DNA from 2 places in the Paenibacillus sp. J22R232 genome. Region 2 is predicted to be linked to the other one. Evidence: riboswitches for the same ligand, from Rfam matches in the RefSeq annotation. Region 2 holds a riboswitch; the other holds the start of a gene.
What was found. A riboswitch is a leader RNA that binds a small molecule or an ion and turns the genes downstream of it on or off. The one in region 2 is predicted to bind ZMP and ZTP.

Region 1 (7,281 bases), on a different contig from region 2:
TATTTGCTTATCCTCATGCTGGTGTCAGCTTCGAATTTATCGGGCATTCTTATCAAGGAAAGAGAGAATAGAACCTATTATCGCCTTCTATCCTCACCGATTACCCCTAGAACCTATGTCTTATCTAATATCATCGTTAATTTAACGATGATGATGCTGCAGATTGCAGTGACGCTGTTGATCATGATGACTATATTCCATGTTGACCCGGGTATTCCTTATTGGAGCATGTTCCTCATTCTTGTGTTATTTGCGCTGGTGGCAATCGGATTATCACTTGTCATCGTGGCATTTTCCAGCAGCTCCTCAACGGCTAGCGGCATGCAGAATATGATCCTCATTCCTAGCAGCTTGTTGTCCGGATGCATGTTCCCGCTTGTTCTCATGCCGGAAACCATGCAGCAGCTTGCGCATTTTCTTCCCCAGTATTGGCTGCTGGATACCTTTAGCGATCTGCAGCAGGGAGTATCCTTTGGCGAATTATCCTTGAACCTGGTCATTTTGATTGCTTTCTCAGTGGTCTTCACTTTAATAGCCGTCTATAAGTTTGGCAGGAATAATGATACTCGAAGCTATATTTAATAAAATGAGATCATGCAGGGCAAAAAGGATTGAAATACTCATTTTAATAAAAGGAAATCGAAAAGTCTAAATGAACAAGGGCGTAAGCACAAATGTGTTTACGTCCTTGTTCACGTTTAAACAGAGCATCATATTTAGAGGGAATGAGGGTGAAGTGATTTTGTATGCGTAGGGACGGATAAGAATGTGAAACAGATATTTTCGAAGGTTTAGTTGAATAAATTACCCAAAAATGAAACTTAAACCATGGTATGAGAGTCTATACGGTTAAGCGTTTTTGGCTCATTTTGCAATTACGCGATGAAGTTGTAGAAGCGTTCATAAGGAGGATTTGCGTGAGGTTTAAAATGATGTTATTCATGATTACAATTATGTTCGTGCTTACTGCTTGTAAAGAGGATGAGAGAATTAAGCTTGATAAAGGTGGCGAGAATGAGCGCTCTATTGCATATGAAGAGAATGAATCTACGGTTCATATTTCCAATGAAATGAATGAAGCTATCTCAAATTATATCATTCAAAAATATTCATCCGTCTATTCTCATATAGAAAAGCCATTTGAGGTTCATCACGTATATGGAGCGAGCGAAACAAACGGTATCTTTACTGTTTATCTGCATTCCTATTTTGGCGGGTTTAATAGGTCCTCTGGGTTAGAAAATCAAGCGGGGCATTCATTGCCTGCTGTCATTCGGTTGCAGGAAAAAGCAGCGGGTTACGCTGTAATCGAATATACGGAGCCTAAGGATGGGAGTTTATATCAGTCCTCCTTGAACAAAATGTTCCCTGAGAAATACTTGAAGGTGATGTATCGGGACGCTGGAAGAACAGAAAAATTACATATTGAGATGGAGAATAAAGTGAAGCGTTGGCTGGAAGCAGAGGAATAATCTTTAAGCAGCCAACTGACTGCATAACCACATTGTGGTAAAATTTGAAAATAGGATAGATGTGGCCAGAGGATCATTGGTGGGGACAAAATGAATCATTCATTATTCAGAAAGAGTGTACAGATATAAATAGGATAGCATTTGCCGAATCAATAATAGTTCGCATTGTTGAGGTGACCGAATAAAAATGAATCAATTAACAGAAGTGTCACTGGAGAACATTTCAGCTTACTGCAAGCCATACATTTTCAATATGGAACCTATGCCAGATAAGCTTAGCTCGTTTAGCTACTCCTTCAAAGAAGCTCATGTGTATGGAATCATAAGCCAACCGGGAGGTGGCGCTTGGGCGCTTTCCTATTTGTTGGCGGGCAGGGCCAGAAAATATTCGGGCACGATCATAATGAATGGTGAGAAAGCGAACGGCGGATCATTGGAATCCAATAGTGTCTACGTCGGTGAGGGGCTTAAAGCCGGAAGGTGGATACGGAGTATAAATAGAAAAACGATACTTGAGCAGCTAAAAGAAGGGGATAGCTCATTTTCAGTCGGTGAGTTGATAGAGCTGTTAGATCTTTCCGATTCAAGAATGGACAGATCAATACAATATATAAGCAATGAGCGATGGAATGCATCAGTAGCTATTGGGTTAGCCCATTCCAGGAAATTGTTTTGTTTTCCATGGTTTGATTCAGCATGGAAAAGTATTAATCGTGCACGTTTGAAGCATTGTGCTGAAGTTTTGAGAGCCAATAAAAAAATAATGATTATCCCATCAGATAGCACTCTTTATTTGGAGAATATCGTTGATGAAATCATTTATCTGTAGCAGCCAATAGGTTACTCAAGAGAGTTGATTTCTATCAATCATGAGCACTGAATCACAAAGGGAGAGGATACGATGAGCGAGCGCTTGCCCTGTCAAACCGCTGGCTGCGCGGCAACGATTCTTCCTGCAACTGCTTTAAAGACTGGCGGGATCTGTATGCCCTGCCATCAGAAGAAGCTGGCATTGGAAGAAAAAACATATATTTTGCAAAATCGGAAAGATGTCGATCGGTACGCAGGTATGACGGATCCGGTCGAAATTCTCAAAATCATGCACACACCGCGGAAACACAATCCGCTTGAGAATGAACAACCATACCCGATAAGCGCGCAGGAACTGTATCATCAGCTATCTGATACAGAACGGAGTCGTTTGGAGAGCTACGCAATCACGTTGATGGATGAAGGAAGCTTTGATCAAGCGGAGTCCATTCTGCTCTCACTGCTATGTTTTACAAATGCCGGGATCGAGCGCGGGGTTGATGCCTTCTTCAACCATGGAAAGCTATACCCAGGCATCCTCTATAAGGAAGCGAGCCCAGCTATCCGGGAAAAGCTGATTCTTCAAGTGGAGCAAGATTCGGCTAATCGCAATCATCTTCTGCTCGCATTGGCTTGGATTGGTGATGAAGAGGTTGTTCGGTTGTTCGCAAATTGGAGACAAGCTCCGCCCCAATGGGCTTCAACGTTATATGTGCCCCCGGAGCATTATGCTCATGAAGCCGGTTGGGAGCTGGATGACAATGGCCGGAAGCGGCTTCTTTTCCACCGCGAGAGCTATCATTTTAAAGTATGCAAAGAGATCGGGGAAGCGGACAAGGCTCAAACGGCGGTCATAGCCCTGCAGAAGGATGAGCAAAAATGTCTTTGGTGCGGCAGTAATTTGACGGTGCTGTTTCATTACGATTTGCAGCATCCGATCGTACAATTTATGAAGCTGTCTGGCGAGGCGCTAAGGATACCTGCCTGCCTACATTGTAACTGCTACGGAACCGTGTTCATGAAAGTAGGGCTGGATGGTAGTCATTCGTGGAGCGAATACAATACCGTACCCGAATACTTGCCAGAAGCGGAACCGGATGAAGAATGGGCATGGCGTTCTCTGCGGCTATCCGAGCAACGGATGGGAACCTACGAAGGTGCCAATTGGATGCATGAGGCATCCAGCACTCAGATTGGCGGTCATCCCGCCTGGGTTCAGGATGCGGAATATGCTGCGTGTCCTTGCTGCTCGGAGACGATGATGTTTATCGGACAAGTGGATATGGAACAAGCAGCAGACAGCGAGGGAATATACTATGCATTTCTGTGTAGGCAGTGTCTGATTGCTGCCGTAAGTTATCAGCAGTCGTGAGGAGTGTCCCAGGTGCTGCGAGAATTAGCATGTCCCGCTAGTTAAATTCGGTGAAGGAGCGAGCATGATGAACAATAGCTTCGGCGATAAGATTGGAGAAGGCGGATGTTCGGAAGTATTTGCATGGGAGGACGAGAGCAAGATTGTCAAAATAGCGAAGCCCAATACGAGTACGGCAGCTTTGCAAGCAGAATTGCATCATTGCCGAATCGCCTGGGAATGCGGACTGCCTGTTCCCCAGCCCTTTGAGATGGTGGATATAGAGGGGCAACCGGGTATTGTGTTCGAACGTATCTATGGCGAATCGATCATGGAGCGATTTCTCGACAGGGCGGCGAAACGCCCTGGGCCGCAGAAACCGCTGCATGAGTCCGACGATTGCATCGAGGCACGAGTGACAGCACGGCTTTTTCATCAAATCCATAGCCATTCGGCATCCAATATGCCAAACCAGCGGGAAAACATCAAGCACGATATCCTTAGCGCGCCATATTTGTCCCAGTCTGACAAAGCAGCGGTCATTGCCCTTTTGGATCAATTGCCTGTAAAGCACCAGCTATGCCACGGCGATCCGAATCCGAATAATATACTGCTGCGAGAACATGATGCCGTCGTTATTGACTGGAACAATGCTTCGTCCGGAAATCCTGAAGCAGACTTAGCCGAATATATCATCATGATTCGATATGCGATATTGCCCCCGCACCTGCCTAGTGAAGCAAGCGTGATGCTGGAGGCGACGAGAGAAAATAGCATTCGCCTATTCACGGAGGAATACGAGAAGCTGTCGGGCATCGGTTATCCACATATCGAGCCTTGGATTGCTCCAATTGCAGCACGCAAGCTGGTGGCGGACGGGATATCTGAATCGGAGAAGCAGCTGCTCGCGAACGAGATTAAAAGAAGGCTTCACGGCTAGAGCCGCATTGTAGAAGCAGAGCCGCACCTTAACAGTTAATGGCTTTCTAATCTTGCCGCTGCGTCAACCGTATGCTTCAGCAACATCGCGATCGTAACGGGACCAACGCCGGCGGGTACCGGTGTAATTGCGCTAGCTCTTGCAAGGCATGCCTCATAATCGACATCGCCAACGTTTCCGGGATTGTAACCGGCATCGAGCACGACGGCGCCCTCGCGTATCCATTCGCCTTGTATGAACTTTGGCTTGCCGACCGCAGCGACCACGATATCGGCAAGCTGCAGCATCTCCGCCACGTTTTCGGATTTGGAATGGCAGGTTGTCACGGTGGCGTCACGGTTAAGCAGCATAAGCGATACCGGCTTTCCGAGAATGGGGCTGCGTCCGATAACGACAGCATGCTTGCCTGCAATCGGAATCTGATAATAATCGAGAATGGCTATAATGGCAGCCGGCGTGCAGGACGGATAATCGGCGTAGCCGAACGCATTCTGGGCAAATCCGAGCGCCGTTACGCCGTCTACATCCTTATGGATGCTAATGGCTTCGAAGGCTGCGCGCTCATCGATTTGATGCGGTACGGGATGCTGCAGCAGAATGCCGTGAACAAGCGGGTCAGCATTGAGCTGAGCGATCACTTCCACCAGCTGTTCAGTCGAGGTCGACTTATCCAGATGAATGCGTTTGGATTCGATGCCGAGCCGCTTGCAGGCGTTGCCTTTCATTCGGACGTAGGTTTCGGAAGCGGGATCGTCCCCGACAAGTATCGTCGCCAGGCATGGCACGGTACCTTGTGAAGCAAGCGTGCTTATCCTCGCTTTTAATTGCTCTTTGATTGCCTCTGCAACGCGCTTTCCGTCTAGAATCATTGGGTTTGTCATCTTCTACTCCAGCTCCTTCGAATCGTGGTCAGAAAACGTAAAAAGGCAAGGGGAATGTCCCCTTACCTTTGCCCAGGCGTACGGCCGTTTATCTGTGCGCTTCCTCATGGTTCCCCATGCTCCGCCAGTCACGCACAGCTTTTATTTCCTTTCATTCTACCAGCTTTGCCAAGAAAAAACGAGCCTAGCTCTTATTTTTTCGCGTACCGGATCGTCCAAGGATGCTATAATGAAACGAGCAAGAGGGTGCGTGAGGCGCTGCCCTCTTTATTTAAATATAAGGCTTTATACGTAACACGCGATTAAGTATTGTTCTATTTCTACGAGAAACGGATACCCTCCTCTAGCAGAGGACGGCGAAGCCGTTTCTTCTTGGCGGTTTTACCAAACAACAAGAGATTGAGGTGCACAGGTGCTAAAGCTTGCTAGATTTCTAAAAAAATACAAATGGCCTGCCGTGCTGGCGCCGTTATTCATGCTGCTTGAAGTAATCATGGATTTGCTGCAGCCAAGGTTTATGGCGACAATCGTCAATGATGGCATCGTGGCAGGTCAGCTTGGAGCGATTACGGACACGGCACCTAAGATGCTTATAGCTGCATTAATCGGCTTACTTGCCGGCGTAGGCTGTACGGTGTTTGCGACTATCGCTTCTCAAAACTTCGGGGCGGATTTGCGCCAAGAGCTGTTTCAAAAGATTCAGTCCCTATCGCTGCGCTCGCTTGACCGCTTCGGCTCCGGCTCGATCGTAACGCGCCTAACCGGTGATATTACGCAAATTCAGAACCTCGTCCTACTGCTGCTGCGCGTATTCGCACGGGATACGTTCATCATTGCCGGCAGCTTGATTATGGCATTCACAATCAGCCCGCGCCTATCGATTATTCTGCTTGCCATGATACCTATATTGGCTGCTTTCCTTGTTATTACGACCCGGATTACGGTTCCTTTATTTGCCGCGATGCAGCAGCGTCTTGACCAGGTGAATACCGTTATGCAGGAAAACTTAGCCGGCATCCGTGTCGTCAAAGCATTTGTACGCTCGGATTACGAGGAGCAGCGCTTTCAAACAACGAACTCCAATTTGCTCAAAGCGAGCTTGAAGGCGGCCAAAATCGTGGCGCTCAATACGCCGCTTATGTCGATTATTTTAAACTTTAGCATCGTGGCTGCGCTATGGTACGGCGGTATTTTATCCGAACAGGGGGCCTTATCGGTAGGCAGCCTAGCGGCTTTTTTAACGTATATCACCCAGCTGTTATTCTCAACCTTGGGGCTTGGCAACCAGCTGATGGCGATTTCCCGTGCCAAGGCGTCCGCTGACCGAATCAATGAAATATTGGAGCTGGCTGAGGATCAGCAGCGCGTACGTGGAGACTTGGCGAACAAGGCCGAGCCGATCAGCGAAGGGCGGATCTCATTCGAGCAAGTCAGTTTCGCCTACGACGGGCAGGCAGAGGAAGCCGTGCTTCGCGATATTGATTTCACGGCAGAGCCGGGTGAGACGATTGGCATCGTAGGCGTGAACGGAGCGGGCAAATCGACGCTTGTCAGTTTAATTCCAGCCTTCTACGCCCCGACTAAAGGCATCGTTCGTATCGATTCGCGCCCAATTGGCGAGATCGCTCCGGAGGAGCTTCAAGGGCAGATCGGCATGGTGCTCCAGCAGGCGCATCTCTTCAGCGGCACGATCCGAGAAAATATCTGCTTCGGGATGCCGGAAGCCAGCCAGCAGGAAATTGAAGCTGCTGCCAAAGCCGCCGAAGCGCATTCATTCATTATGAAGCTGGAGAACGGCTACGATACGGAGCTTGGACAGCGCGGCGT
Region 2 (7,281 bases):
ATTCAATAAGTTCACGCTCGGCACATGCCCGTTAATCACATGTGCCGGCAGATTGCTCAGCCGTTAAGGCATCAGCACGCTCATACACAGCCCGCGAGCCCCCGATCAGCTTGGGCCGCGTAACCGCCATCGTCACATGGGCTTCCCCGATGCTCCGAATGGACGGACGGACAGGAACGGCTACCCGCTTCAAATGCATCCCGATAAATGTATCTCCAATATCGATGCCCGCATGTGCTTGTACGGTTTCGACAAGGCACGGCTCCTGTAAACTGCGGTAGGCGTATGCCGCCATAGATCCGCCAGCTTTCGGCACCGGTACCGCCCCGACAATCTCCAAGCCGTATCGGTCAGCAGCAGCACGGTCGATGACGACCGCACGGTTCAAGTGCTCGCAGCACTGGTACACCGGAATGAAACCAAGCTCAGCTCTTGCAGCTTCAACGCCCGCAAATATTTGCGCAGCTGTCTCGACCGTGCCTGAAGTGCCAATCCGCTCGCCGAGCACTTCACTAGTACTTACACCGATAACCAGCAGCTGACTCATTCCAAGATTCCCTGCGGCCGCCAGCTCGCGCACAATCGTTTCTACCTGCTTGGCAATGACTTCAAGCCGTGCATGTTCTTGTATGCTCATCGCAATGGCCCCCAATTAGGACTGGCTGATAATCTGTTTTTCGATTTCCATCACTTTGTTCACTCTTCCGACATGGCGCTCACCGTTCGAGAACGGTGTATCCAGCCATATCCGAATAATCTCGAGCGCAACGCCAGGGCCGATAACGCGTTCGCCAAGCGCCAATACGTTCGTATCGTTATGCTCCCGGGTTGCTTTGGCCGAGAACATGTCATTGACAAGCGCGCAGCGGATGCCGCGTACTTTGTTGGCCGCAATGGACATGCCGATTCCCGTTCCGCAAATCAGTATACCGCGCTCCGCTTTGCCGCTCGTAACTAGGTCACATACGGGTAATGCATAGTCCGGGTAATCAACCGATTGGTCGCAGCTACATCCGACATCTTCAATTTCATGGCCAAGCGACTGAAGAAAAGGGACAACCTCATCCTTCAACCGATAGCCCGCATGATCGGCACCAATAGCAATTTTCAACGTAAAAGACCTCCTTCGGAATGAAACATTACAGTGCTAGTATACCTATTTTTGCAGAAAAAGACGAAAAAAGAGCAAGACATGCTAATTAGCATGCTGCTCTTTGCCCAGGCGACCGGCCGTATATTCCGATGCTCCACCGTGGTTAGCCCACTTCCGTCGCCAGTTACATCGGAAACCGTATATTGTCTTTTCATAATAGCCGATACGGCTGCAAAAATCAATCTATAATACGGGTTGCATCCGCGGAATTATCTTTTGGAAAGCTTGTCCAGAAGCTTCACGAGCGCATCTTCGATTTCGTTCGCACTGCTGTTATAGATGGATAACGAGCCGCCAAACGGATCGACGATGTCGAAGCTTGGAATTTTGCGCTCCAGCTCAAGCAGCCGGTTTCTCTCCCGCGAGGTAAGCTGCTGGCCTAACGCCTGCTTCATATGCATCTCCGAATACAGCCGCTCCAGCTCTTCGATATCGGCAAGCACCTGCGCATCGCGATTCGCATACTCCTTCAGCGTATAGGTCTTATCAACCGCTTCGGGATACCATTGCAGCAAGCCCCGCTTGTGGTTGGACGTCATGGTCAAAATAATGTCGGCCCAGCCGACTGCCTCGCCTGTAAGAGCGAGTGACGTGCTTTTATGGTCGATATCCCGCTGTCTCAGCGTTTCTACCGCATGCGCCGACACGGGCAACCCGTCTATCGTCGATATGCCCGCTGAGCGAACAGCCACCGTAATGCCTCTCAGAGCAGCCATTCGGCGCAGCATAGCCTCCGCCATCGGAGAGCGGCACGTATTGCCGGTACAAACAAACAATATACGTTTCACACTGCCAACTCCTTTTCACCCTCAATTCAAGCTGCCTTGCCATTAGAATATAAATAAAATGCCGAAAACAAACAAGATGCCGCCGCCTATCGCCTCGCCATATTCCCCAAGGTTCCCGCTGACCTTGCGGCCGAGCAATAGCCCGCATACGGACATAAGCCCGCCAAGCACGCCGATCATCAGTACGGTCGTCCACATATTGGCCGCGAACATGCCTAGCGTAATACCGACAGAAAACGAATCGATGCTGACGCTTAGCGAGAGCACCAGCAATCCCCACAACGATTTGTGATCGAAGGATTGTACCGCATCTCCCCGCAGTGAGCTGTATATCATATGCCCGCCCAGCAGCACCAGCAATATGCCAGCCGCGGTAGTGGCTACAGATCCAAGCAGAACACCTACATATTGTCCTGTGTATATGCCGGCAAGCGGCATTATAACATGGAACAGCGCAATAACCACGCCCAGCTTCACGATATCACGCAGCCGAATCCCCTTCAGACCAATTCCCAGTCCGAGCGAAAAAGCGTCTAGCCCAAGCGCTAATGCAATAATGAGCAGTGTCAGCAGCTGACCAGCTTGCAATTGTGCCTCAACCAAAGTCTATCTCCCCCATGTCCGCCTGTTTTCTATACCAAACATATGCGGGCATGAGGACAAACATACTAATTTGAGCATTTCCTATTCCAAATCCGGATTATACGCGAACGACTCGGTTACCTGCAGCCTTTGCCAGCCGGTTCATCAGGGCGGCTCCAATTCCTTGTTCGCCGCTGCTCTCCGACCATATGCGCTGCACGCCGCCTTCGTCGAAAGCGCGGAGCGCCGCATACAGGCGATGGGCCGCCGTTGCTAGCTCTGCTTGGCTGCCTAAAGATAATACGCGGTCAGCCTTGTAATCGCGCAATCGCTCCTCGAATGCCAGAACGCCGGTCGTCTCGCCGCTGCCGGCAGCCTGCTCCACCTGCCGACGGATATACGTAGTCACCGCATCCGGCTCACCTTGGACAAGGATCAGCTCGCCCTGCGGCGCATAATGCGTATACTTCATTCCGGGCGAGCGGGGCGCAGACTCCGGTTCCTCCAGCGTTGCGCTGTCGATGGTTGCATGCGGCGCTGCTATCCGCAGCGCCTCCAGCGTTATGCCGCCTGGGCGCAATATGCGGATCATTTGTTCACCGACCAGCTCGACGACGGTTGATTCCAAGCCGACACCTGTAGCTCCATCATCCACAAGCCCATCAATGCGCCCATCCAAGTCCTCCAGTACATGCCGTGCCAACGTCGGACTTGGCCTTCCGGAGCGATTCGCGCTTGGCGCCGCAACCGGGCAGCCAGCCAGCTCGAGCAGCGCTAGAGCGGCCCTATGGTCCGGGATGCGGATGCCTACCGAAGCCAGTCCGGCGGTAACGAGCGGCGACAGCACACCGGGTCGTGCCGGCAGCACGATCGTCAGCGGTCCCGGCCAGAAGCTGTCCATCAAAGCCGAAGCAAGCTTCGGGTACGGAAGCACGAGCTCGTCCAGCTGCTGCCGGTTTGCGATATGCACAATTAACGGGTTATCCGAGGGACGCCCCTTTGCGCTGAATATGCGGCCTACCGCAGAGGAGCTTCTTGCATCCGCTCCTAGCCCGTATACCGTCTCCGTCGGAAAAGCGACAAGACCGCCGTCCCTTATTTGCGCGGCGGCTGCCGCAAGCTGGGATCCGAGCTTTTCGTCAGGGAGCCGCTCCACGCTCCACACATTCGTCGTTATCATCTTTATCCTTCAATCCTTGCTCATAATTTAAATGAATCATGCTTCCGTTATTATAGCACATGCATCCGAAAACAAGCAGAAACGGCAGCGGTGCCTTAGCTAACAAGGCACCGCTGCCGCTACTTATGCGAACAAGGATTTAATCCAATTAATAAGCGACTGGATCATTTCAAGCAAAAAGAATTTCGCTTTAGGCGCTTCTCCGCCGGATGCCCCATCCTCCTCCATATCAACCGCTGCCGCAGCCGATACTGGCGCGCTGTCCGCTTTGAGCGTGGATGTCTGAGCCGAACCTTCTACTGACGCCGACGCGGCAGCTTCACCGCTCGCCGCATCAATGAAGCATAGCGGCGGGAACAGCACGCACCACCAGTTTTGGCCGCCGCCCTCGCCAAGCGTAATTCGGAGCGCTTCGTAGTCGCCAGCGGGATAAACCTCATTGCCGTACATTTTAGTTGGGAAGGGCACGATGCCCAGCTCGGCTGAAGCGCCGTATGCAAAGCCTCGGCTTTGCAAAACATTAGCTGTGATGCGTTCGATTTCAGGCATATGGTCAAGAATAGACTGGCGAGCTTCCTCTATGGTTTGAGGACCTGTTGCCCAGCCGCTCATTGCTTTCACGATTTCATCACGTACAAGGCGCTTGACGACTTGGTCAGCCGGACGATCGGAATTGGCTAATATGCGAAGACGGATAGCTTCCTGCGGAATTTGGCCGCCCGCAACCGCCGCGTCCATTTGCTGGGCTTCCCAGCTCATAATTAATAGAATGATAGCAAATACGATAAAACCATAGGATTTACGGTATGAATATTTGTTAGCCGCCACCGATTTGGAAGCTGCGGGTCCCTCGACATTGGAATAAGAATGAATAGATAAATGGTTGGACATACAACACAAGCTCCTCTCGTCGCACCCGTCAGTGCGTCTGCTTGCGTTCCGGAACGTATCTATCCGTCAGTATGTCCCCCGTTTGTAATATATAAACCTAGCAGCTAGCATTTTCTTCAAAGCTAGATTCCATTGCCGCTTGCACGCTGCACCAAGCCGCGGCGCGCCTCCGTCCTACGCATGCATGCGTATTGAAAAAAACCATTCATGCGGTACTATAGAAGTGGAGTAAATGAAACCGACATGGGAACAAGAAAGGATGCCGAGATGGATTTCAATAAAGCTTATACCGCTTACCGACCGCTGCTCCATTCCATCGCCTACCGCATGCTCGGCTCGTTTAGCGAAGCGGAAGATCTCGTACAGGATGTTTTTGCCGATTACAGCCAGCTAAACACTTTGGATATAAATAATGAAAAAGCCTATCTCGTAAGGATGGTTACGAACCGATCCATCAACCTCAGCCAATCCGCGCGCAAGAGACGCGAGGTATATGTCGGAGAATGGCTGCCCGAGCCAGATATCGGCCAAGCCATGCTGGACCCCGCTGAGCTGTACGACCGGCACGAATCGATATCCTACGCGCTGCTAGTCATGCTGGAGAAGCTGACCGCAGTAGAGCGGGCCGTCTTCATTCTGCGGGAATCGCTGGCCTTTGACTATGACGAGATCGCCGCTTGCTTGCAGAAGACAGAGGCGAACTGCCGGAAAATATTCAGCCGCGCCAAAGAGAGGCTTCACCAAGAACGCCAGCGTCTTCCGGGAAACACGGATCAAGCCCAGCCCCTCGTCGAAACCTTCATGGAAGCTGCGGCTTCCGGTGATTTCAATAAGCTGGTCGCCATGCTGACCGAGGAAGCCATGCTTGTTTCCGATGGCGGCGGCAAGGTACGTGCTGCTATTAACACGATAATCAGCAGAGCCCGCGTAATCGCTTTTCTGCAAGGCGTCATCCCCAAAACCTTCCTAGGCGACGGCCACCGATTCGCTGTTGTGAATGGCCAAGCAGGCATCATCATTACCCTCGACGGCAAGCCTCGAAGCGTAATCAGCTTTCAAATCAATGCGGAGGGCAACCAGATCGAGCGGATTTTCGTGATGCTCAATCCCGATAAGCTGAAGCATATACGGATCGATTCGTTTTTATTTTGATTATTTTTTCTCTTCCTGTCACAAACTTGTGCAAGGCTTTGTCTTAGATGACGAAGACATGCAGCACGGCCAAGCGGCCAACAAATCGGATGATAGAGGAGAATGAATGCCATGACTGAAAGAACCGTTATCGCCAAAGAGCTGCCCGCCGCATACCAAGCCATGTTCGGGCTTGAGAAATATTTGGGCACGACCAGCATCAGTAAAACCTTGAAGGAGCTCATCAAAATCCGCGCTTCGCAAATAAACGGCTGCGCTTATTGCATCAATATGCATACCAAAGAAGCTAGGGAGCTAGGCGAAACCGAGCAGCGGATCTATGCACTCAGCGCTTGGCGCGATACGCGCTTTTTCACCGATGAAGAACGGGCTGTCCTTGCTTTAACGGAGTCCGTAACCGTGATCACGAAAGAGCATGTGCCTGACGCTGTTTATGAGGAAGTCGCCCGCCACTTCGACAGCAAGCAGGTTGGAGAAATCATTATGGCCATTACGACGATTAACGCCTGGAACCGGATCGCAATCAGTACGAATATGATGCCGGAATAAAGCTTGCGGCAGCATCGCCCGCCCGCCTGCTGGCAAGGCCGGACAGCAAGGCCGGATAGCAAGGCCGGATAGCAAGGCCGGATAGCAAGGCCGGATAGCAAGGCCGGATAGCAAGGCCGGATAGCAAAAAAGGATGCCCTGATCGCCTAACGGCGCTCGGGGCATCCTTTTTTTACTGCGGCTAGCGAAGCTGCGACTGCGTCGCAATGACGTGGCGCTCAATGCCGGCGTAGTCGCTGATGATGCGGATCTCGTCCCATCGGCCGAGCGCGCGCAGCATCTCGGCCACGATGCGAGGCTGGCCCATGCCGAGCTCAAACGCGACGATCCGCGGCATTTGCGCCAGCCGCGGGAGCTGCTCGATCATACGGCGGTAGGGCGTCAGCCCGTCTGCGCCGCCTTCCAGCGCAAGATGCGGCTCATAGTCGCGCACCTCGCGCTGCAGCCCTTCCATATCCGCCGCAGGTATGTACGGCGGATTGGAGACGAGCACGTCGATGCGCAGCTCGGCGCTGCGGGGTTCGCTCTGCTCATGCCCGGGTATGAAGGGCATGAGCAGGTCGCCCTGCACGAGCGTCAGCCGGTCCGCCGCTTCATGGCGGACCGCGTTCGTGCGGGCGACTGCCAGCGCGTCCGGCGATAGATCGGACGCGCATACGCGCCAAGCGTGACGCTGCGAAGCCAGCGTCACGGCGATGGCGCCGCTGCCCGTGCCGACGTCTACGACCGTCGGCACGAAGTTCCCCTCGCTGCCCGGGTCAGCAGGCCAGAGCAGCGAGGCGGCCGCAAGCACCGCCTCGACCAGGAGCTCAGTCTCCGGGCGCGGGATAAGCACGGCCGGCGTGACCGTAAACGGCCGCCCGTAGAACCACTGCTCGCCAATGATATACTGGACAGGCTCGCCTGCCGCTTTCCGTCGGATCAGCTCCTCCCATTCGGCCAGCCTCTCAGCCGGGAACGGATCACCGCCGTCGCGCAGCAGCGCC

Region 1: it holds a riboswitch for ZMP and ZTP, as region 2 does, so the genes downstream of both, AC0YN3_RS06985 (bifunctional 5,10-methylenetetrahydrofolate dehydrogenase/5,10-methenyltetrahydrofolate cyclohydrolase) here and rpiB (ribose 5-phosphate isomerase B) in region 2, are expected to answer to the same signal.

What each region holds. Positions count from the first base shown of each region.
Region 1 covers NZ_JBWDNK010000002.1:120,443-127,723, forward strand. The annotation lists gene AC0YN3_RS06960 (ABC transporter permease) at 1-582, shown strand, start outside; gene AC0YN3_RS06965 (hypothetical protein) at 918-1,472, shown strand; gene AC0YN3_RS06970 (hypothetical protein) at 1,660-2,301, shown strand; gene AC0YN3_RS06975 (DUF1963 domain-containing protein) at 2,374-3,654, shown strand; gene AC0YN3_RS06980 (aminoglycoside phosphotransferase family protein) at 3,719-4,573, shown strand; gene AC0YN3_RS06985 (bifunctional 5,10-methylenetetrahydrofolate dehydrogenase/5,10-methenyltetrahydrofolate cyclohydrolase) at 4,609-5,454, opposite strand; ZMP/ZTP riboswitch at 5,518-5,596, opposite strand; gene AC0YN3_RS06990 (ABC transporter ATP-binding protein) at 5,867-7,281, shown strand, end outside.
Region 2 covers NZ_JBWDNK010000004.1:424,823-432,103, reverse strand. The annotation lists gene AC0YN3_RS15805 (TIGR01440 family protein) at 32-637, opposite strand; gene rpiB (ribose 5-phosphate isomerase B) at 653-1,111, opposite strand; ZMP/ZTP riboswitch at 1,210-1,291, opposite strand; gene AC0YN3_RS15795 (low molecular weight protein arginine phosphatase) at 1,363-1,941, opposite strand; gene AC0YN3_RS15790 (manganese efflux pump MntP) at 1,984-2,544, opposite strand; gene AC0YN3_RS15785 (L-threonylcarbamoyladenylate synthase) at 2,642-3,703, opposite strand; gene spoIIR (stage II sporulation protein R) at 3,827-4,594, opposite strand; gene AC0YN3_RS15775 (RNA polymerase sigma-70 factor) at 4,838-5,746, shown strand; gene AC0YN3_RS15770 (carboxymuconolactone decarboxylase family protein) at 5,858-6,295, shown strand; gene prmC (peptide chain release factor N(5)-glutamine methyltransferase) at 6,477-7,281, opposite strand, start outside.